DNA from 3 places in the Clostridium sp. MB05 genome. Region 2 is predicted to be linked to each of the others. Evidence: riboswitches for the same ligand, from Rfam matches in the RefSeq annotation. Region 2 holds a riboswitch; each other region holds the start of a gene.
What was found. Region 2 has a riboswitch for lysine ahead of ACH36K_RS00365 (transporter substrate-binding domain-containing protein). Riboswitches for the same ligand answer to the same signal wherever they lie in the genome.
Positions count from the first base shown of each region.

Region 1: it holds a riboswitch for lysine, as region 2 does, so the genes downstream of both, ACH36K_RS08055 (APC family permease) here and ACH36K_RS00365 (transporter substrate-binding domain-containing protein) in region 2, are expected to answer to the same signal.
Region 3: it holds a riboswitch for lysine, as region 2 does, so the genes downstream of both, ACH36K_RS02490 (Na+/H+ antiporter NhaC family protein) here and ACH36K_RS00365 (transporter substrate-binding domain-containing protein) in region 2, are expected to answer to the same signal.

Region 1 covers NZ_CP174370.1:1,729,267-1,736,671, forward strand. The annotation lists gene ACH36K_RS08045 (ABC transporter permease) at 1-709, shown strand, start outside; gene ACH36K_RS08050 (heavy metal translocating P-type ATPase) at 845-3,280, shown strand; lysine riboswitch at 3,343-3,515, shown strand; gene ACH36K_RS08055 (APC family permease) at 3,587-4,912, shown strand; gene ACH36K_RS08060 (sigma 54-interacting transcriptional regulator) at 5,056-7,405, shown strand, end outside.
Region 2 covers NZ_CP174370.1:54,917-62,321, forward strand. The annotation lists gene ACH36K_RS00345 (DMT family transporter) at 1-648, opposite strand, end outside; gene ACH36K_RS00350 (PLP-dependent aminotransferase family protein) at 796-2,145, shown strand; gene ACH36K_RS00355 (amino acid ABC transporter ATP-binding protein) at 2,300-3,040, opposite strand; gene ACH36K_RS00360 (amino acid ABC transporter permease) at 3,067-3,834, opposite strand; gene ACH36K_RS00365 (transporter substrate-binding domain-containing protein) at 3,902-4,732, opposite strand; lysine riboswitch at 4,878-5,061, opposite strand; gene ACH36K_RS00370 (PAS domain S-box protein) at 5,312-7,405, opposite strand, start outside.
Region 3 covers NZ_CP174370.1:501,577-508,981, forward strand. The annotation lists gene ACH36K_RS02465 (nucleoside recognition domain-containing protein) at 1-382, shown strand, start outside; gene ACH36K_RS02470 (spore maturation protein) at 398-922, shown strand; gene ACH36K_RS02475 (hypothetical protein) at 1,055-1,267, shown strand; gene ACH36K_RS02480 (ACT domain-containing protein) at 1,359-1,799, shown strand; gene ACH36K_RS02485 (aminopeptidase P family protein) at 1,818-3,050, shown strand; lysine riboswitch at 3,136-3,311, shown strand; gene ACH36K_RS02490 (Na+/H+ antiporter NhaC family protein) at 3,430-5,157, shown strand; gene ACH36K_RS02495 (DUF5680 domain-containing protein) at 5,291-5,746, opposite strand; gene ACH36K_RS02500 (aminopeptidase P family protein) at 5,914-7,405, shown strand, end outside.

The DNA.
Region 1 (7,405 bases), 1.7 Mb from region 2:
AGGGCTTATAGGATTTATATTTGTTCAATTTGCTGGAGTTATATTTATAAAGTTAATTTTTGACGTTATACCTACATTAGATGGATGGAGCTTTTACGAAATATTATTTATATATGGATTTGCTCAAATACCAAGAGGTATAGATCATATTTTTACTGATTATCTATGGATATTTAGTTGGAAAACTATAGTTAAAGGTGAATTTGATAAATATTTATTAAGACCTATAAATCCATTATTTCAAGTTATATCTGAAAGTTTTCAACCAGATGGATTTGGAGAAGTTATAATTGGTTTAATTTTATTAATAACAGCATCATTAAATTTAAATATTATCTATTCACCTATTAAGATAGTAGAGTTTATTTTTGTAGTTATATGTGCAACATTAATATATACATCTATAAAGCTTGCAACAGCATCAATAGCATTTTGGGTAAAATTCTCACAGTCATATATGTTTATGACATATCAGATAAGTACATTTGCTAAATATCCTATAAGTATTTATCCGGCTGCTATAAAATTTATATTAACATTTCTTATTCCATTTGCATTTACAGGTTATTATCCGGGAGCATATTTCATTGGGAAAGGGAATATGTTAAGTGGTGTACTTTTACCGTTTTTAGTAAGTTTAATATCTATAATAGTATCATATAAAATATGGCTAAAAGGTATTAGCGTATATGAGAGTGCGGGAAGTTAAATAATAGACATATGTGTACAATGTATACATATGTCTATTTTATTTATATTGAGAATTATTATTGACATTATAAATGAAAAGAGTATAATAAAGTTATACCACACCCCTGGGGAGGGGTAAAAAGGAGGGTTTAATATGAAAGAAGAAAAAGTTAAAATATCAGGTATGACATGTACTGCTTGTGCAAGCAGAGTCGAAAGAGTAATGAACAAGCTTGAAGGAGTAGATAGTGCAAGTGTGAATTTCGCTACAGAAACTTTAAGTATTAAATATGACAATGAAAAGTTAAATAGCTCGGACATTGAGAAAGCAGTTGAAAAAGCTGGATATAGTGTAGAAAAGAAGACTAAGAGCTATAGTTTTAAAGTGGAGGGAATGACTTGTTCAGCTTGTGCAAATAGAGTGGAAAGAGTTACTAAAAAAGCTGATGGTGTATTAGGTTCATCTGTGAATTTTGCTACTGAAAAGCTTAATATAAGCTTTGATGAAAATAAAATATCTATCAAAGATATAAAAAGCATAGTAGAAAAAGCGGGATATAAATTAATTATAGAAGAGAAAAAGGAGAGTTCCTCAAATAAAATTCCAGATTATAAAAAGCTCTGGTATAGATTTGTATTATCCTTAGTATTTACAGTTCCATTACTAATAATATCAATGGGACACATGGTAGGAATGCATTTGCCGAAAATTATAGATCCTATGATGAATCCTTTAAATTTTGCAATAACGCAATTATTATTAACTATACCGGTTATGATAGTAGGATATAAATTCTATTTAATAGGATTTAAAAACTTATTTAAACTGAGTCCTAACATGGATTCGTTAATATCAATAGGAACCTCAGCAGCAGTGATTTATGGGTTATTTGCTATATATAAAATAAATCTAGGTGATCATGATTATGCAATGCATTTATATTTTGAATCAGCAGCAGTAATACTTGCATTAATAACTTTAGGAAAATATTTAGAAGCTGTATCAAAAGGAAAAACATCTGAGGCAATTAAGAAACTTATGGGATTAGCGCCTAAAACTGCAAACATTATTAGAAGTGGTAATGAAATTACTGTTCCTATTGAAGAAGTAATAGTAGGAGACGTTGTATTAGTAAAACCAGGTGAAAAGTTACCTGTTGATGGAGAGGTTATAGAGGGAAATACATCAATAGATGAGTCTATGCTTACAGGTGAAAGTATTCCGGTGGAAAAGAGTATAGGAAGCAAAGTTATTGGAGCAAGTATAAATAAAACAGGATTTATTAAATATAAGGCTACTAAGGTAGGGGATGATACTGCTCTTGCACAAATAATTAAATTAGTTGAAGATGCTCAAGGAACAAAAGCGCCAATTGCAAAACTTGCAGACGTAATATCAGCATATTTTGTACCAACTGTAATTATATTAGCCATTATAGCTGCATTAGGATGGTATATATCAGGAGAGTCAGCAGTATTTTCACTAACTATATTTATATCAGTACTAGTTATTGCCTGTCCATGTGCACTTGGATTAGCAACACCTACTGCAATAATGGTAGGAACAGGCAAGGGAGCTGAAAATGGAGTTCTTATAAAAGGTGGAGAAGCGTTAGAAACTGCATATAAAGTTGAGACTATTGTATTTGATAAGACAGGAACTATAACAGAAGGAAAGCCTAAAGTAACTAATATAATAACAAAGGATATAAGTGAAAAAGAAATTTTAATTTTAGCAGCTAGTGCTGAAAAAGGATCAGAGCATCCATTAGGTGAGGCAATAGTTAAAGAAGCTGAAGATAAAGGTCTCAAACTAAAAGGAATAAATGGTTTTAAGGCAATACCAGGACATGGAATAGAAGTTAAAATAGAAAATGAAAATATTCTTTTAGGAAATAAAAAGTTAATGAAGGATAGGGGAATAAACTTAGAAGATTTAGAAGAGAAATCAAATAAGTTAGCAGAAGAAGGTAAAACACCTATGTTCTTAGCAGTAGAAAATAAAATCCAAGGAATTGTAGCAGTAGCTGATACTGTGAAAGAAAATAGTAAAAAGGCAATAAAAGCAATTCATAGTATGGGAATAAAAGTGGCTATGATTACTGGTGATAATGAAAAAACAGCTAAAGCAATTGCAAAAGAAGTTGGAATAGATATAGTTTTAGCAGAAGTACTACCAGAAGATAAAGCAAATGAAGTTAAAAAGTTACAAGGCGAAAATAAGAAGGTTGCTATGGTGGGAGATGGTATAAATGATGCCCCAGCATTAGTTCAAGCAGATGTAGGAATTGCAATAGGATCAGGTACAGATGTAGCAATAGAGTCGGCAGATATAGTTTTAATGAAGAGTGATTTAATAGATGTTATAAAGGCTATTCAATTAAGTAAAGCAACTATTAATAATATAAAGCAAAATTTATTTTGGGCATTTGCTTATAATGTACTAGGAATACCAGTAGCAATGGGAATTCTTCATGTGTTTGGTGGACCATTATTAAATCCTATGATAGCAGCAGGAGCAATGAGTTTAAGCTCAGTATCAGTATTATTAAATGCCTTAAGGCTTAGAAAGTTTAAGGCAAATGTATAAATATTTGATATTTCCTTGACATATATATAAATTTTGATAGAATTAAGAAGGAAATTTAATATTTTATTGGTAGAGGCTGCAATAGCTAAAAGTAATATTAATGAGGTAAGCACTATGATTTAATATGAAAGGGGTTATTGCCGAAGTATATAGCTTAGCTTAAAGGTTATATGCTGGGATTGTATAAAATATATACAAAACTGCCACAATATTTTTGTGGAGAGCTATCTTTATTATTGTCTAAAGTTTGCAATAAATATAAGCTCAAAGAATAATCTTTGAGCTTACTTTTTTTAGGAGAAAAAAATGGAAAAGAAACATATGAAAAAAGAAATCACTTTATTTATGGCTACAATGCTTGTTTGTGGAAATATGATAGGCTCAGGAGTTTTTATGTTACCTGCTACATTAGCAGAATTATCAGGTCCAATGGCAACTATTATTGCATGGGTAATAACAACTATAGGATCTATTTTAATAGCTATATCCTTTGCTAATTTAGGTTCAAAGTATCCATCTACTGGAGGAGCTTATCAATACACAAAAGAAGCTTTTGGAGAATTTGCAGGATTTTTAAGCGCTTGGCTTTATTGGAATGGTTCATGGATAGGAAATGCAGCTATAATAGTAGCATTGGCAAGTTATAGTGCAGCTATAATTCCAGCACTAAATAATCCACTAATATCAATAATTTATACAAGTTCTATCTTATGGATATTTACATTTATAAACATTGTTGGAGTAAAAAAAGCTGGAAAGGTTCAATCATTTGTAACTGTATTTAAAATTGTATTTTTCGCATTGTTTATAGTCATAGCATTTTTAAATTTTGATAGTTCCAATTTATTGCCTTTAATGCCAGAAGGAAAGGGAGTAAATTCAATACCTCTTGCGGCAACATCAACTTTATGGGCATTTGTAGGTTTAGAAAGTGCCACAGTAACTGCAGGAGAAATTAGTAATCCAGAAAAAAATGTTAAGAAAAGCACTATTTATGGAATGCTAATATCAGCAGTAATATACATATTAATAAGTGTTGCTAGTATGGGGGTAATGTCTAACAAAGAATTAGCTTCAAGTTCTGCACCGCTTACTGATATATTAACTAAAATTTTAGGAACATCAATTGGAAAGCCATTAGCAATTTCAGTAGTTATATGTATTTTAGGAACAACTATTGGGTGGTTATTATCAACTGCACGAGTTGCTTATGCAGCAGGAGAAGATGGTGTATTTCCTAAATGTTTTGGGAAATTACATCCTAAATATTCAACTCCAGCTAATGCTTTAATAATTGGATCCATATTAGTTAATATACTTTTAATAATGAATTACCAAAAAAGTATGGTTTCAGCATTTACATTTATAACTATATTAGCAACGCTAGCATTTTTGCCAATATATTTATTAACTGCAGCAGCAGAAATGATGATTATGTTTAGAGAGTCAAGTGAGTTTAATTTACAAATTTTCATTAAAAAAGGAATAATTCCATTACTAGCATTTATATATACATTATGGACAATATATGGTTCAGGAGCAGAAATTGTAATGTGGGGATTTATACTTATGTTATTAGGAGTGCCATTCTATATATATAATTACCATAAGAATAAAAGCAATTTAAACTAAATTATAAATATTAGAAAAAAACCCTCTAAAATTTTAGAAGGGTTTTTATTTTGAATTAAAAAATTTTACTAATGTAAAAAAAAATAAATGTATGTTAAAATTAATAGCAAATAAATGTTTACATTGGGGTGATATTAAAAAATATGAGTAAGATAAATGAAGTTTATGATGCTTTAAAGCGGTTAGAAATGAAAAGTAAAAAAGGAATAACAGCAAGCGAGCTTAGTGCTTTTATGAACTTAGATAGGGCTAATGTAAGCAGATATTTAAATCAGCTTTATAAAGATGGTGTAGTTGATAAAATAGATGGCCATCCAGTAAAATATAGTTCTATAGTAAGAACTGAAGTATCTAAATCAAAAGAAAATAAGAAAGTCGTAAAAGAGAAAAAAAGAAATAGTCTAGACACATTAGTTGGTGCAAAATTAAGTTTGCAGATTCCGATTCAACAAGCCAAGGCAGCAATTTTATATCCCCCAAGAGGATTACACACTTTAATTTTAGGGGAAACTGGTGTTGGTAAATCTATGTTTGCAGAAGCTATGTATAATTTTGCAATTGAGTCTAAAGTTATAAATGATGAAGCACCTTTTGTAAGATTTAACTGTGCTGATTATGCAGATAATCCACAACTAGTTATAGCACAAATATTTGGTGTTAAGAAAGGTGCTTATACAGGTGCAGATTCTGATAGAGATGGTTTACTAAAGAAAGCAAATGGGGGAATATTATTTTTAGATGAAATTCATAGATTATCTCCACAAGGTCAAGAAATGTTATTTACATATATTGATAAAGGTTATTTTAGAGTTTTAGGTGATACAGAAAAATTAGTTCATGTAGAAGCACAAATCATTGCAGCTACAACTGAGGATCCTCAATCATTTTTACTTAAAACCTTTAGTAGAAGAATACCAATGGTTATAACGTTACCATCCTTAAAAGAAAAAAATATAAAGGAAAGATATTACTTATTAAGGGAATTTATAGAAATTGAATCGCAAAGAGTATCAAAAAGTATTTATTTCAATAAAAGTGCTTTAATATCATTTTTATTATATGATTGTCCTAATAATATAGGACAGTTAAAAAGTGATATTCAACTTTCATGTGCAAGAGCCTTTTTGAAATATAAAGCAAAAAATAAAGATTATATATTGGTAGATCAAGAAGATTTGCATCAACGAGTGAAAGTGGGACTTATGAAGTTACAGGAATATAGGGATGAAGTTGATGAGATATTAAGTAATATGGGAGATGTGCTTAAGTTTTCATATAAAGATAAAATTGCTTTAATTGAAGATAAAACAGGTTTAGAAGAATTTAAAGATGGAACTATGTTTTATGATAGAATAGAGCAAAAAATAGAAGAGTTAAGAAAAGATGGAATAGAAGAAAAAGAAATAGATGAAATATTAAATATAGATATAGAAAAATATTTCAGAAAATATATACGAGATTTGCCAGAAAGATTTAGAAAAGAAGAAATATCAAAAGTTGTTGATGTTGAAATAGTTAATTTAGTTGAAGAAATTCTTTTATATGCATCAAAAAAATTAAATAGGGATTACGATGAAAAAGTTTATTTTGGGTTAGCCCTTCATATTCAAGGTAGCCTAGAGCGAATAAGGAAAGGTGTTAAGATATTTCATCCTAAACTAAACTTTATTAGAGGCGAGTATGCTAGAGAATTTATAGTAGCAATGGAAGTAGCTAGTATAATAGATAAAAAGTTTGTAATAGAAGTTCCCTTAGACGAAATCGGTTATATAACTATGTTCTTAGCCACAAATCCTTATGAAAAAGATAAAGCAAAGGATGTAAGAGTGGCTGTTTTAGTAATAATGCATGGTCATTCTACAGCTTCATCTATGGTAGAAGTTGCAAACTCTCTAATTGGAGAAGAATATGTTAAGGCTTTGGATATGCCATTAAGTATGAAAGCAGAAGATATGTATAAATTAGCTATGGAAAAAATAAAGGAAATTCATACTGGAAAAGGTATCTTTTTATTAGTAGATATGGGATCTTTGACTAATTTTGCAGATATGATAAAGGATGAAACTGATATCAATGTAAAAACTATTGATATGGTTACTACTTTATTAGTTATTGAAGCTGGTAGAAAAGCTTTAAATGGAAGAGGTTTAAAAGAAATATATGAATCATGCTTAGAAATTAAGAGATATGGAATTCAAGGAGCTGCATCTAAAATAGACCAAAAGGAAAGCATTATAATAACATCCTGCTTTACTGGAGATGGATCAGCACAAAGATTAAAAGAAATAATAGAAAATAATATGAATAGTAAAACAAATATTAAGATTCATGCACTTAACATATTAGATAAAGATGATTTTTACAGTAATATAGAATCTTTAGAACAAAAATATAATATTATTGCAATGGTTGGAGTGATGAATACTCATGTTCCTAATATTCCATTTATATCTGCAGCAGATATACTTTCAGGTGAAGGGATTAACGATTTAG
Region 2 (7,405 bases):
TTTAAAATAAATATTAATTGTTCCTTTGAAAATATGGTTAATAATAGATATGCTATTAAAAAATATAAATCCCATAGAATTTACTATATAAGTTAAAGAAATCGGACTATATCTTACTGACATTCTTTTTGATAGTACGTTATTTCCTGCAGATGAAATAGCTGATAAAAGAATAAGCAATATGCCTATAAAAATATTACTTTTTAAATTTATACCCTTCATAAAAAATATATAAGCTACTCCTAATACAGATATCAACATCGATATCTTTTGTAATGTACTAGGGTTCTCTTTTAAAAATATTATTGACAATATCATTGTAAAAATAGGGATAGTAGCTTGAATAATTCCTGCTTCTGAAGAAGAAATGTATACTAGTCCAAAAATTTGAAATCCAAAAAACATAATTGGATAAAATAATGAAAGAGGTAAAATACGAATTATATCTTTCTTATTTACATCTAACTTTATCCACCCTAACAAAACAGGTATGGAAGCAAAAATAAATGATACGGTAAACCTATGGGCTAATGTATCTAGAGGATTAGCTAAAGTTAATGTTAATTTTGAAAATAAAAATGATAACCCTGTTATAAGGGAATATAATATGGCAGCTATATACGCCTTTTTTTTATGTGAAAATTTCATTATGTATTCCTCCTAAAATTATATATTTATAGGCTTTAAATTTAAACTTAATAAGGTATGTTTATATATTAGTAAATTAATATATATGATACAATATTAATAAAAGCTATCTGTACCGATACAGAATTTAATTCAGAGGTAAAAACCATGTATAAATATTTAGAAATATTAAATAAGATTGAGAATTTAATTCAGAAAGGAGAATTTAAAGAAGGAAATAAGTTACCTTCTATTCGTGCTTTTTCTGATATGTATTGTTGCAATAAAAGTACTATAATAAGGGCTTTCAATGAATTAGAAAGAAAACATATAGTTTATTCTATACCCAAAAGTGGGTATTATCTTGTAAAAAGAAAAGTTAATTTTGATAATTCTAAAAGCTCTATATTGGATTTTTCATCTGCATCTCCAGACCCTCAAATTTTTCCATATTTAGATTTTCAGCATTGTATTAACGAAGCAATTAACATATATAAAAATGAGTTATTTATATATGGAACTTCTAAAGGACTGCCATCATTAATTAACGTTATTCAAAAGCATTTAGCTAACTATCAGGTTTTTGCAAATAAAGAAAATATATTTATTACTTCTGGAGTTCAACAAGCATTAGCCATACTAGCTAAATTACCTTTTCCAAATAAAAAAGAAACTATTTTAATAGAGCAACCTGGATATCATTTATTTATAGATTATTTAGAAACTCATAATATACCAGTATTAGGCATTAGAAGAACTAGTTCAGGAATTGATTTAAATCAACTTGAAAAATTATTTAGAACAAAAAGCATTAAATTTTTTTATACCATGCCACGATTTCATAATCCATTAGGAACCTCATATTCTCAAGAAGAAAAAAAGACAATAGTAAAATTAGCAAAAAAATATGATGTATTTATTGTAGAAGATGACTATTTAGCTGACTTAGAAAAAAATTCAAAAGCTGATCCATTATATGCTTATGATAATTTTTCTCATGTTATTTACTTAAAAAGCTATTCAAAAATTATATTTCCTGGATTAAGAATAGGAGTTGCTATCATTCCTGATGCTATTAAAAATGATTTTGGTAAATATAAAAAGCTTATAGATGTAGATAGTCCTATGCTCTCTCAAGCTGCATTAGAAATCTATATAAAAAGTGGTATGTTTGAGCGTCATAAACAAAAAATTAAAACCTCTTATTCTTTAAGAAGTACTTGCTTAAATTCAACGCTAGAGCATCAATATAAATATTACAGTGATATTTTTAAGTATCATTCTAATGAAAATCAATGTATTCATACCTATATAACTTTTAACGATAAAGTAAATAGGGAGCACCTTTTAAGTAATCTAAAAAAGAAATCTATCATAGTTGCTACTGAGCAAGGTCATTATTTAGATACTTTTCAGAAAGAAAAGATTTTGAAATTAAATGTGACAAACGTAAGAGAAGATCTTATTGAAAATGCTGTTATAGATATAATTCAAGAAATAAAAAATATGAAAATTTAAGTTATCATAAATAAATATACATTATTCTATAATTAAAACAAGTTAATATATAGACATATTAAAAACTATAATAAATTAAATTTATTATAGTTTAATGAAATGTTTTTCTTATAAAAAATCGCTACTATCAAAATTATTTTGACAGTAGCGATTTTTATATATTATTTAATGTACGTTTTAAAAATTCACGAGTACGCTCTTTAGTTGGATTATTGAATATTTTTTCTGGAGTGCCTTCTTCCTCAATAACTCCATTATTCATAAATACTACACGATCAGATACTTCTTTTGCAAATCCCATTTCATGTGTTACTACTAGCATTGTAAGACCGCTCTCAGCAAGTTCTTTCATAACCTTTAAAACTTCTCCTACCATTTCTGGATCAAGAGCTGATGTTGGCTCATCAAAAAGAATAACATCTGGTTCCATTGATAATGCCCTTGCAATAGCTACACGTTGCTTTTGTCCTCCAGATAACTGTTTCGGTTTAGCATTAATATAGTTACCCATGCCAACAACTTCTAAATATTTCATTGCCACTTTTTCAGATTCTTCTCTTGAACGCTTTAATACCTTCATTTGTCCTACAACACAATTCTTTAATACATTATGGTTATTAAATAAATTAAATTGTTGAAATACCATACCTAGTTTAGTACGATATTTATATATATTATGGTTATCATCCAAAATATTTTCTTCATTGTAAATTATCTCTCCACCACTTGGTTTTTCTAAAAGATTTATACAACGTAGAAGAGTTGATTTTCCTGACCCAGATGAACCTATTATACAAACAACTTCTCCTTTATTTACTGAAAAGTTAATATCTTTTAATACTTCATGTGTTCCAAAGGATTTATTTAAATGCTTTATATCTATTACTTTTTCCATATTCTCTCCTCCATTAAACTATACTACTACAGTACTTTCTTTTTACGTAGTATATTTTCAGGTGTTTCTACTTGCATTTGATTACCTGCCATAATGTAATTGTCTGGACCATCTATTTTTCTTTCTATAGCTCTTAAAATTCTTGTAATTGTAAATGTCATTACAAAGTAAATTATGCATGATACAAAGAATGACTCAAAATATCTAAAATTATTTCCTGCAATTGATTTAGTTTGGAAAAATAACTCTGATACCGAAATTACATTTAGTACAGATGTATCTTTTATATTTATTACAAATTCATTGCCTGTTGCTGGTAAAATATTACGAATCACTTGTGGTAATACTACATTAATCATTGTTTGAGAATGCGTCATTCCAATGGCTTGAGCCGCTTCGAATTGCCCCTTATCTACTGAAACAATACCGCCTCTAACTATTTCTGACATATATGCACCTGTATTAATAGATACTATAAATAAAGCTGCTACTATTTTATTTATATCTATCCCTAAGAATTGTGCTGATCCATAATAAATTACCATAGCTTGCACAATCATAGGTGTTCCACGGAAAAACTCTATATAAATTGAAAGAATAGCATTAATAAATTTTAAAATTCCTCTTTTAATTCCTCTATCTGGTACTGGAATAGTACGTACAACACCTACTAATAAACCAATTAATGAACCTACTAAAGTACCAACTATAGAAATTAATAATGTCATTCCTGCCCCACGTAAAAACATTGGCCAGTTATTTTCAACAATTCTTATTATCCATTCTATACTCATCTTTTATTCTCCTTATTAAATATAATAAGAGGGAATTGGTTGAATTTAACCAATTCTAACTCTAATATTATTGTGCTGCTGGTTGATTTTTAATAGCATTGTCCATTATTGTTTTTTGTTCTTCTTGTGATACACCAGCTAAAATTTCATTTATTTTTTTAGTTAACTCGCTATTTTTTGCAAGCCCTACTGCTATTGCTGTATCTTCTGGTGATGTTACAAATCCATCTTTGAATTCAATCATTTTAAAGTTTGAATTAGCCATTTGAGCACTTATAGCTTCTGGTCTTTCTGTTACATATCCATCAATTACTCCTGACTCAAGAGCAACCCTCATAGCTGGAAAATTATCCATAGCTGGTTGTATATTTACACCTGGAATTTGATCTATTACTGAATAATGGAATGTATTTAATTGAGCTGTTATTTTAGCTCCTGAAAAATCTTTTAATGAATTAGCATTTTCATAAGCTCCTCCATTTTTAACAAGCATAACCAAATCTGATGTATAATAGTTATCTGAAAAATCAATTGTTTCTTTACGCTTTTCTGTTGGAGACATTCCAGCTATTATTGCATCTATCTTACCTGATGTTAATGCTGGAACTAATCCATCCCACTCTGTTTTAACAATAACTAATTTTTTTCCTAAGCCATCAGCTATTTTTTTTGCAATTTCTACATCATAGCCTCCTGCGTATTCTGCACTTCCATCAATTTTTACTGCACCATTTGAATCATTCATTTGTGTCCAGTTAAATGGTGCATATCCTGCTTCAAGTCCCACCCTAAAGACATCTTCACCTTTATTTCCTGATGATTTTCCTGAGCCACACCCTGTTAGTGTTAACATTGCTGTCAATGATAATGAAATTAATAATGATAGTTTTTTCTTCATAGTAAATCCTCTCCTTTTTTATAATAAAAAAACCAACCTTTACTTAGGTTGGTGCTATCTTAAATATTCGGATAATTAACTATAAAAAAATAACTGAGCAAAGCTCAGGTCTACTTATATAATTAACCTAATCCTCATCTTTCCCATTTGAGATAGCACAACTTAATAAACCGGGACATTTATTAAGACAGTCCTGTAGCTCTTAACTACAGACCCAGCAAGTAATACTGAGAAATATTACAAACTTCGGCAAAATTCCCTTCTCATTAGCATCATCGCCTTCTCAAGCTCCACTAAAAACTGTTAAATTTTGCGCCTCTACCTCACATATAAAAGTGAGGTATTTATTAAATTATATATAGTGTACAATCTTATTTCATTATTGTCAATACCTAAAAAAGAATTTTTTCAATATTTTATTAATTTGAAAATTTAGAACAATATATTATAATTAAAAAATTTAAGAACCCTAAATTTCCTTAGGATTCCTAAACTATATGTTATACATTCTAATTTATATAAAATTTATTATTAAATTTTATATTTTAAATCTTTGAATGAAATTATTAAGCTTCTTTTTTATTCCTCATTTAGCGCCTTTTCAATGAATAATTTAACTATTTCTGGGTCAAACTGAGTTCCAGCATTTTTTCTTATTATTTCAATTGCATCAGATTTGCTTAAGTTTTTCCTATAAGGTCTATCTCTAGTCATAGCATCATAAGCATCAGCCACTGCTATAACCCTAGCTTGCCAAGGTATCTCTTCTCCTTTTAGTCCTTTAGGATATCCCTTTCCATCCCACCTTTCATGATGTGCTAAAGCATACTCTGCAATTGGTGCATATTCATTTAAAGAGCTTAATATCCTATATCCAATTTCAGGATGCCTCTTGATTTCTAGCCACTCAGAATCACTAAGCGAACTAGGTTTATTCAGAATTTTTCCATCAATGGCTATTTTTCCTATATCATGCATCAGTCCTGCCGTTCTAAGCTCTCTTATATTTGCATCACTTAAATTTAAAGTAGATGCTATTAAAGCACATAGTTCTCCGACTCGTATGGAATGCTTCTCTTCTCTTTCATTTTTTTCGTATAAAGTTTTTATTATTACCTCTATAGTCTTATACCTCATACTGGTACTTTCAGATAACTTCCGCCTATACATATAGTCTTCAGCTTTCTTAAATACTGCTAGCATTTCCTCATTCTCTTCTATTTTAGTTTTCCACCCATAAGAAATTGATACATTAATCGAATTAAATTTTTCCTTATCAATAGCACTATTTATTCGATTTAAAATCTTTTCTGTTTCCTCAGAACTAGTTTTAGGCAATATAATTGTAAATTCATCTCCACCTATTCTAGAAATAATATCCTCATTTCTACATTCTTTTTTTATCACCTTAGCAACTTTTTGTAAAAGTTTATCTCCCTCTAAATGACCAAAAGCATCATTAGTTAGTTTTAATCCATTGACATCAATTATAACAAGAGTTATTGGAAGATTACTTTTAGTATCTAACCTCTTTAATTCTTCTTCAAAAAATCTTCTATTATATAATCCAGTTAGTTGGTCATAAAAGCTTAAATATTCAATTTTTTCTTGCCTTTCTTTCTTCTCACTAACATCTCTAAATGCTAACGCTACTCCATTAATAACATCATTTTCACCTTTAATTGGAGCTGCATTATCTTCAATAAATCTTTCTTCTCCATCTTTAGATATTAAAATGGAATTATTACAAAGTTCAACTATATTACCTGTTCTTAGAACATTATATACAGGATTATTACACTTTTCTCTTGTAAATTCATCAATAAGATTAAATACTTCTTCTAATGGTTTACCAACAGCCTCTTCTTGTGTCCATCCCGTTAACTTCTCAGCTATTCTGTTTAATAGCAATATATTCCCATGACTATCAGTAGAAATAACGCCATCACCAATAGAAAGAAGGGTTGTTTTTAAACGTTCTTTTTCATCAAATATTATTTCTTCCATTCTCTTACGTTCTGTAATATCCTCCACAATACCTATTCCCCCTTCAATGCTCTTATCATCTGAAAGTATTGTGGCAAACATCACTCTTACTGATGTTATCTTGTTTCCTGTAAATGACTTGTAATTGCCCTCATAAGTTGTCTCATATCCATGAAGCGCTCTTTTTATTTCTTCTACTAACTTTTCATCTGATAGCTTAAGAGTATTCAACCCTATCAGTGCCTCACGAGATGATCCAATTATTTTTACAAAATTGTCATTACAATCAGTAATAACTCCCCTACTGTCAAAATGGTAAACACCAAGTGGAGAATATTCAAAAATCAAACGATATTTTTCTTCACTTTTCATCAGTTCATTTTCAACTTGCTTTCGATGATTGATATTACTACGAGTCCCACTCATTAATAAAGGCTTACCATTAGAATTCCATGAAGTTATTTTCCCCCTATCTTGTACCCAGATCCAACTACCATCTTTGTGCTTCATACGAAGTTCCATATCATAATAATCTATTTCTTTTGAAAATATTTTCTTTAATTGAATTCTACATTTTCTTAAATCTTCAGCATGAAAAAATCTTTTTAAATCTTTAGAATTAATTATTGATAGTTCATTAAACTTATAACCAATTATCTCTGCCCATCGCTCATTAAATACTATTTC
Region 3 (7,405 bases), 450 kb from region 2:
TAAACTAGCAAAGGTTCTAAGACCAATTTTGAAACTAATATTTAAGGAAGCTGCAAAAGATGAAAAAGCATTAGGAGCTATAGTTATGAATATAACAGCTAATATGATGGGACTTGGCAATGCTGCAACTCCATTTGGAATAAAAGCTATGCAAGAAATGGATAGACTTAATAAAGAGAAAGGAACTGCATCAAATGACATGGCATTATTCTTAGTTTTAAATGCAGCTTGTATACAATTGGTACCTTCAACCATTATATCTATAAGAGCTGCTTGTGGCTCAAGTAATCCAGGGGCAATAATATTACCCGCTATATTAGCAAGTACCACTGCAGCTGTAATGGGAGTTATTTGCTGTAAAATCTTACAGAAGTACTTTTAAAAGGAGTGATTTAGAATGTTTCAGTATTTAACAAAAAGTATCATTCCTATAATAGTTGTAATAATTATTACCTATGGAATGTTTAAAGGACGAAAGGTGTATGAGTGGTTTATAGAAGGGGCAAAAGAAGGATTACAAGTTTGTTTAAACATATTTCCATATTTATTAGCTATGATTATAGCTGTTCATATATTTAGAGAAGCTAAATTGTTAGATATATTAAACAATTTTATATCTCCAATAGGTAGAGTAGTAGGGTTACCTAAAGAAGTAATACCATTAGTTTTAGTAAAACCCTTATCTGGAAGCGGGGCAATGGGTATTTTAACGGATATATTAAAAACATATGGACCTGATACAGCTATAGGTTTAATAGCTTCGGTAATTATGGGCACTACAGAAACTATATTTTATACAATAACAGTTTATTTTGGAGCTGTTCAAATTAAAAAAATTAGACATACATTATGGGCAGCTATATTAGCAGATTTAACGGCAATAATAGCAGCTATTTTTTTAGTAAGCAAATTCATATTATAGAAAATTTATTAAACTAAAATTTACTTTAAAAATTTAACAAATTTTAATAAAGACGTAATAATTTTGTAACTAGTTATATAGTAAAATATCCTATAATAATAGTATAGAAAAAGGGAGGGAAGTGTTTTAGAGATGGAGTGGAATGACAGGTTATTTTTGTCAGACGAAGAAATAAAAGTTTTAGCTATATTTCTAGCATATGGAGTAGGAATTGGAGTATTAGTTGGTTTATTTATAGATAATGTTCAGCTATGCTTTGCTTTGGGGGGAGTTATATCTATATTGATTTCACTTTTGAAAACATTTTTTGTTAGAATAAAGAAATCAAATAAGATTCACATATAAATAACATCACTAATAATATGTATTTTATTTTTAAAAAGTTATATAATTATAAATTATATAACTTTTTAATTTTTATAGGGTAGGTGATTTAGTGGCTTCAGAAAAATTTTATATAGTTAATGGTAAGGTACTACCAGAGGTTTTTAAAAAAGTTTTAGAGGTTAAAGAAAACCTTCTTATTGGAAAGGCAAAAGATATCAGCGAAGCTGTAAAACAAGCAGGAATAAGTAGAAGTACCTTTTATAAATACAAAGATTATATTTTCCCTATGTCAGAGGGGATAAATAGTAAAAAGATAACATTAATTGTCTTATTATCTCATGAAGCTGGAACTTTATCTAAAGTTTTAGATTGTATAGCTTTTAATAAGGGAAATATACTAACAATAAATCAAGATATACCTATAAATATGGCTGCAAATGTAACCATAACATTAGATATATCTAATATGAAAAAAGATTTAAAGCACTTAGTTAATACTTTAAGAGGGTTAGCAAATGTAGTCAGTGTTAAAGTGTTAGCTATGGAATAAATAAGAGGGAGTGAATTTATGAATAAAGAGTTTTATAAGAATAATAGAAATAAGGTTTTAGAAAACATTAAAGATAATTCTTTATTAATATTATTTGCAGGTAATTCGCCAAAGAAAACTGCAGACGAAAAATATCCTTTTACACCAAATAGAAATTTTTATTATTTAACAGGAATAGATGAAGAAAAGCATATTTTAGTTTTATCGAAAATGAATGGAAAAACTAATGAACATCTATTTATAAAAGAGATAAATCCTATTACAGAAAAATGGGAAGGTAAAACTATTAGAAAAGAAGAAGTATTAGATATTTGTGGTATAGAAGATGTTAAGTACTTAGGTGATTTTAACGGGTTTATAGAAAAAATATTAATTAATAAAGAAGAAATAAATATATATTTAGATTTAGAAAAAGATAATCCATCATATAAGTATATAAATGAAATTAAGAAAAAATATTATAATGTAAGTGTTAAAAATGCATATAAGATTATAGGAAATTTAAGACTTATAAAAACTGAAGAAGAAATTAGTAGGATTAAGAAAGCTATAGAAATTACTATAGAAGGTGTAAAAGAATTAATGAAAAATTCTAAGCCGGGCATAAAAGAGTACGAACTTGAAGCTTACTTTGATTTTATTTGTAAGAAAAATGGTGTAAAAGACTTTGCATTTAAAACTATTGCAGCAGCAGGGAAAAATGCAACCGTTTTACATTATGTAAATAACGACTCAGAATTAAGGGATGGGGACTTAATATTATTTGATTTAGGTGCTCAATATAAATATTATAATGGTGATATATCAAGAACCTTCCCTATTAATGGAAAGTTTACTGAAAGACAAAAAGAAGTTTATAATGCAGTTCTTAGAGTAAATGAAAAAGTTATTAAAGAAATGAAGCCAGGAGTTAAATTCATAGATTTAAATAATAAGGCTAAAGAGTGGGTTGCAGAGGAATGTATATCTCTTGGATTAATTTCTAAAAAGGAAGATGTATCTCAATTTTATTATCATAGTATAGGTCATAGCTTGGGTATGGATACTCATGATATAGAGTTAGAAAATAGGGATGTAACCTTTGAAGCTGGAATGGTATATACTGTTGAGCCTGGAATATACATAGAAAATGAAGGTATAGGAATAAGAATAGAAGATGATATTTTAATAACAGATAACGGAAATGAAGTATTAACTAAAGAAATGATCAAGACAGTAGAGGAAATAGAAGAATTTATGGCTAATAGATAAGTTAAAGAGAATTAAGCCTGGGATTAAAGGTTGATTTAACTAGTGAAAAATTGTATAATAATCCTATAAATTAAATATGAATAACGACAAGGGTAGAGGCGCGATAATTAATAGTACTATTAATGAGGTAAGCACTTTGATTTAATAGAAAAGGAATTATCGCCGAAGCGTATGATTAATGCTTTAATATCATATGGCTGGGGTTTCACAAAATATGTGTAACACTGTCACAAACTTAATTTGTGGTGAGCTATCGCTTGAGGATTTTTAACTTTATTTAGAATATTAATTAAAGTGTATCTATAGCCTTGAGTGAGAACTCAAGGCTCTTTTTAATTTCTGCCCTTAAATTATTCATGAAATATATAGGGGGAGCATTATGAATAATAAAAGAAATCTAAGATTAATATTAATGACTATGATGATGATTTTAATGTCAACATCAATAGTTTTCGCAGCAGAGGTAGATCAATCTACATCTAATGCAAATCATTATGGATTATTAACTTTGATACCGCCGGTGGTAGCAATAGTTTTAGCATTTATAACAAAGAATGTTATTATATCTTTGTTTATCGGAACTTTATCAGGTACATTTTTAGTTCAATTAGTTGATAATACTTTTCTTGGAGCAGTTACACAATCTTTTTTAGATTTTGTATCTAGAGTTTTAAACTCATTATCTGATCCATGGAATGCAGGTATAATTCTTCAGGTATTAGTTATAGGGGGAGTTATACACTTAGTTGCTAAAATGGGGGGAGCTAAGGCTGTTGCAGAAGCATTAGCAAGAAGGGCTAAGAATGCTAGAAGCACACAATTAGTTACATTGTTATTAGGGTTAGCTGTATTTTTTGATGACTATGCAAATTCATTAATAGTCGGTCCTATAATGAAGCCAGTATCAGATAAGATGAAAATATCAAGAGAAAGACTAGCCTTTATAATAGATGCAACAGCAGCACCAATAGCAGGCTTAGCTATTGTATCTACTTGGATAGGATTAGAAGTAGGGCTAATAAATGATGCTTTTATAAATGGAATAGGGCAAGAAGTTGATGCTTTTGGAGTGTTTTTACAAACTATACCATATAGATTTTATAATATACTAATATTAGTTTTTGTATTTATTACTTCAGTTTTATTAAAGGATTTTGGTCCTATGTATAAGGCGGAAGTAGAGGCAAGAAAAAGAGGGTTAAACTCTAATGTTGATGAAGTTGCATCAGATTCTAACTTAGATCATTCAGACCTTGAACCAAAAGAAGGTGTAGAGTTAAGTATATGGAATGCTATAATACCAATAGGTGTTTTGGTTATAACTTCATTAATATGTTTCTATTTTAGTGGTTATACAGTAATAATGGGTGGTGAAGATGTTGCCCTTCAAAATATAATGACTAATTCACCAATATCATTTAAGGCTATACAAGAAGCATTTAGTGCATCAGATGCATCAGTAGCATTATTCCAATCAGCATTAATAGCAAGTATAGTATCAATTATAATGGGAGTATCTAAGAAGATATTTACTGTTTCTGAAGCTATAGAAACATGGATAGATGGTATGAAACCATTACTTATAACAGGAGTAATTTTATTATTAGCTTGGTCACTAAGTTCTGTAATAAAGGATTTAGGAACTGCTAAATATCTAGTTTCATTACTTTCAGGATCACTACCAAATTTCTTGCTTCCAAGTTTAATATTTACATTAGGTGCAGTTATTTCTTTTGCAACAGGAACGGCTTATGGAACAATGGGAATACTAATGCCACTTGCAATTCCACTAGCTTATTCAATGAATCCAGATATGAGCTATGTAATAGTTAGTACAAGTGCTGTTTTAACTGGAGCTATTTTTGGAGATCACTGTTCACCAATATCAGATACTACAATACTTTCATCAATGGGAGCAGGTTGTAATCATATTGCTCATGTTAACACTCAAATGTGGTATTCACTATTTATAGCTGCAATTACAATTTTATTTGGATATATTCCAGCGGGTTTTGGATTAGCTTGGTATATTGTACTACCTATATCTATATTAGCAGTATATATAGGAATCCAAATATTAGGTAAGAGTGTAGAAGAAGCAAAATAATAATAAGATATATTTAGGTTATAATTATTAATGGATATTTATATATACTTATAAATATTAAGAGTATGAAAAGAAGCTTTACAAATAAATTTAGTTATTTGTAAAGCTTCTTTTACTTTAAAACAAATGATATTTATTTTAGACTTCCACCATGAAAGTAGAGCTTAAATATTTCAATTCCATTATGTGATATTGATTCAACTCCATTAAAAGAAGCTAAATCACCATCCCAATTGCATTGATATGTAAAATCATCTTCTTTAAAATATTTAGGTCCTCTAAACGGACAATCATCGGATACATTTTTTAAAGATTTCTTTAAAAATTTATTAAATCCTGAAGGTAATTCATCAACAAGAACTTGTCCTTTATAATTCATTCCCCAGGAAACCTTTTCGTTTTCCCAAACTAATTCCTCTCCTATAAATTCTCTATCACCTAGATGGCTATCTAGATAATAGTAATTAAATTTTTTATAGGCATAGTCCTTTGAGTTTGGCCTAGAAGGTGTTTCTTTTTTAGCACCTGAAGCATAAGTATTTTTCTTCGCTTCAATTATAAAGTTTTTAAATTTTAATAAGTCTCCCATGTAAGCTCCCCCTTTTTTATACATCATTTAGATTATATATAAAAAACTTAGGTAAATCAACGAGTTTTCAGAAAATATAATATATTTAGAATTAAGTGAATATATGGAATCTCATAAAGTATATAGGGTATAATTATAAATATAAAATTATTAAGGGGGCATTTAATATGAGCAATTTAGCTAAACTTAGGGAAGTAATGAAAATAAAAAATATTGACTACTATATTATTCCAAGTAGTGATTCTCATCAGAGTGAATATGTATCTGACTATTTTAAAGGAAGAGAGTTTATATCAGGTTTTACTGGCTCAGCAGGTACTCTTTTAGTGGGGTTAAGCTCTGCTTATTTATGGACTGATGGAAGGTACTTTATTCAGGCTGATAAAGAATTAATTGGAAGTGGAATATCACTTATGAAAATGAGGACGATAGGATATCCAACTATTGAAGAGTGGATTGAAAAAAATATTAAATCAGGAGAAGTATTAGGATTTGATGGAAGATTATTTTCGGTAAATCAATATAAGAGCTTCTTAAAGATAGCAAAAAATGTTGGATTCCATATAAATATGGATAATGATTTGTTAAAAGAAGTTTGGTTAACAAGAAGCGAACTTCCTAAAAATAAAATATTTATACATGATGAGGTATATTCAGGTAAGTCTTCTTCAAAGAAGTTAGAAGAAGTGAGAAGCCATATGGGAGAAAAAAAGGCTAAAAATTATATAATATCATCTTTAGATGATATAGCCTGGTTATGCAATATAAGAGGAAATGATGTTAAGTTTAATCCTGTAGCACTTTCATACATTATTGTTAATGAAAAGTATGCTAATTTATATATAGATAAGCAAAAGGTTGATGATATAACAAAGGAAAGTTTAATATCTCAGGGATTTAACATATATGATTATGATGAAATAGGAAATCATGTTAAATTAATAAATGAAACAACTATAATAGATCCTAATAAATTGAATGCTAAAATATATTCATGTTTAAGTAAAGATATAGAAATAATAGATGAAGTTAATATAACAACAAGACTAAAGGCAATAAAAAATGAAGTTGAAATAAACAATATAGAGAATTCTCAAGTTAGAGATGGTGTTGCCATGGTTAGATTTATAAAATGGCTAAAGGACAATATAGGAAAAGAGAAAATAACAGAAATATCTGCAAGTAAAAGATTAACTAGCCTTAGAGCACAAGGAGAAAATTATAAAGGAGATAGCTTTGCTACTATAGCTGGGTATAAGGAGCATGCAGCAATGATGCATTATTCAGCAACGGAAGCAACGGATTATGAATTAAGACAAGAGGGTATGTTCCTTTTAGATTCTGGCGGACAATACCTTGATGGAACAACAGATATAACAAGAACTTTCATTTTAGGAAAGGTATCTGAAGAAGAAAAAAGAGATTTCACATTAGTATTAAAAGGACATATAGCTTTATGTAAAGCTAAATTTTTAAAGGGTTCCACAGGAATGAACTTAGATATATTAGCAAGAAGACCTCTTTGGGAATATGGTATTGACTACAAGTGTGGAACAGGTCATGGAGTTGGATATTTCCTAAATGTACATGAGGGACCACAAGGAATAAGGCCAGAGGGAAACACAACGGTATTAGAGCCTGGTATGATAATAACTAATG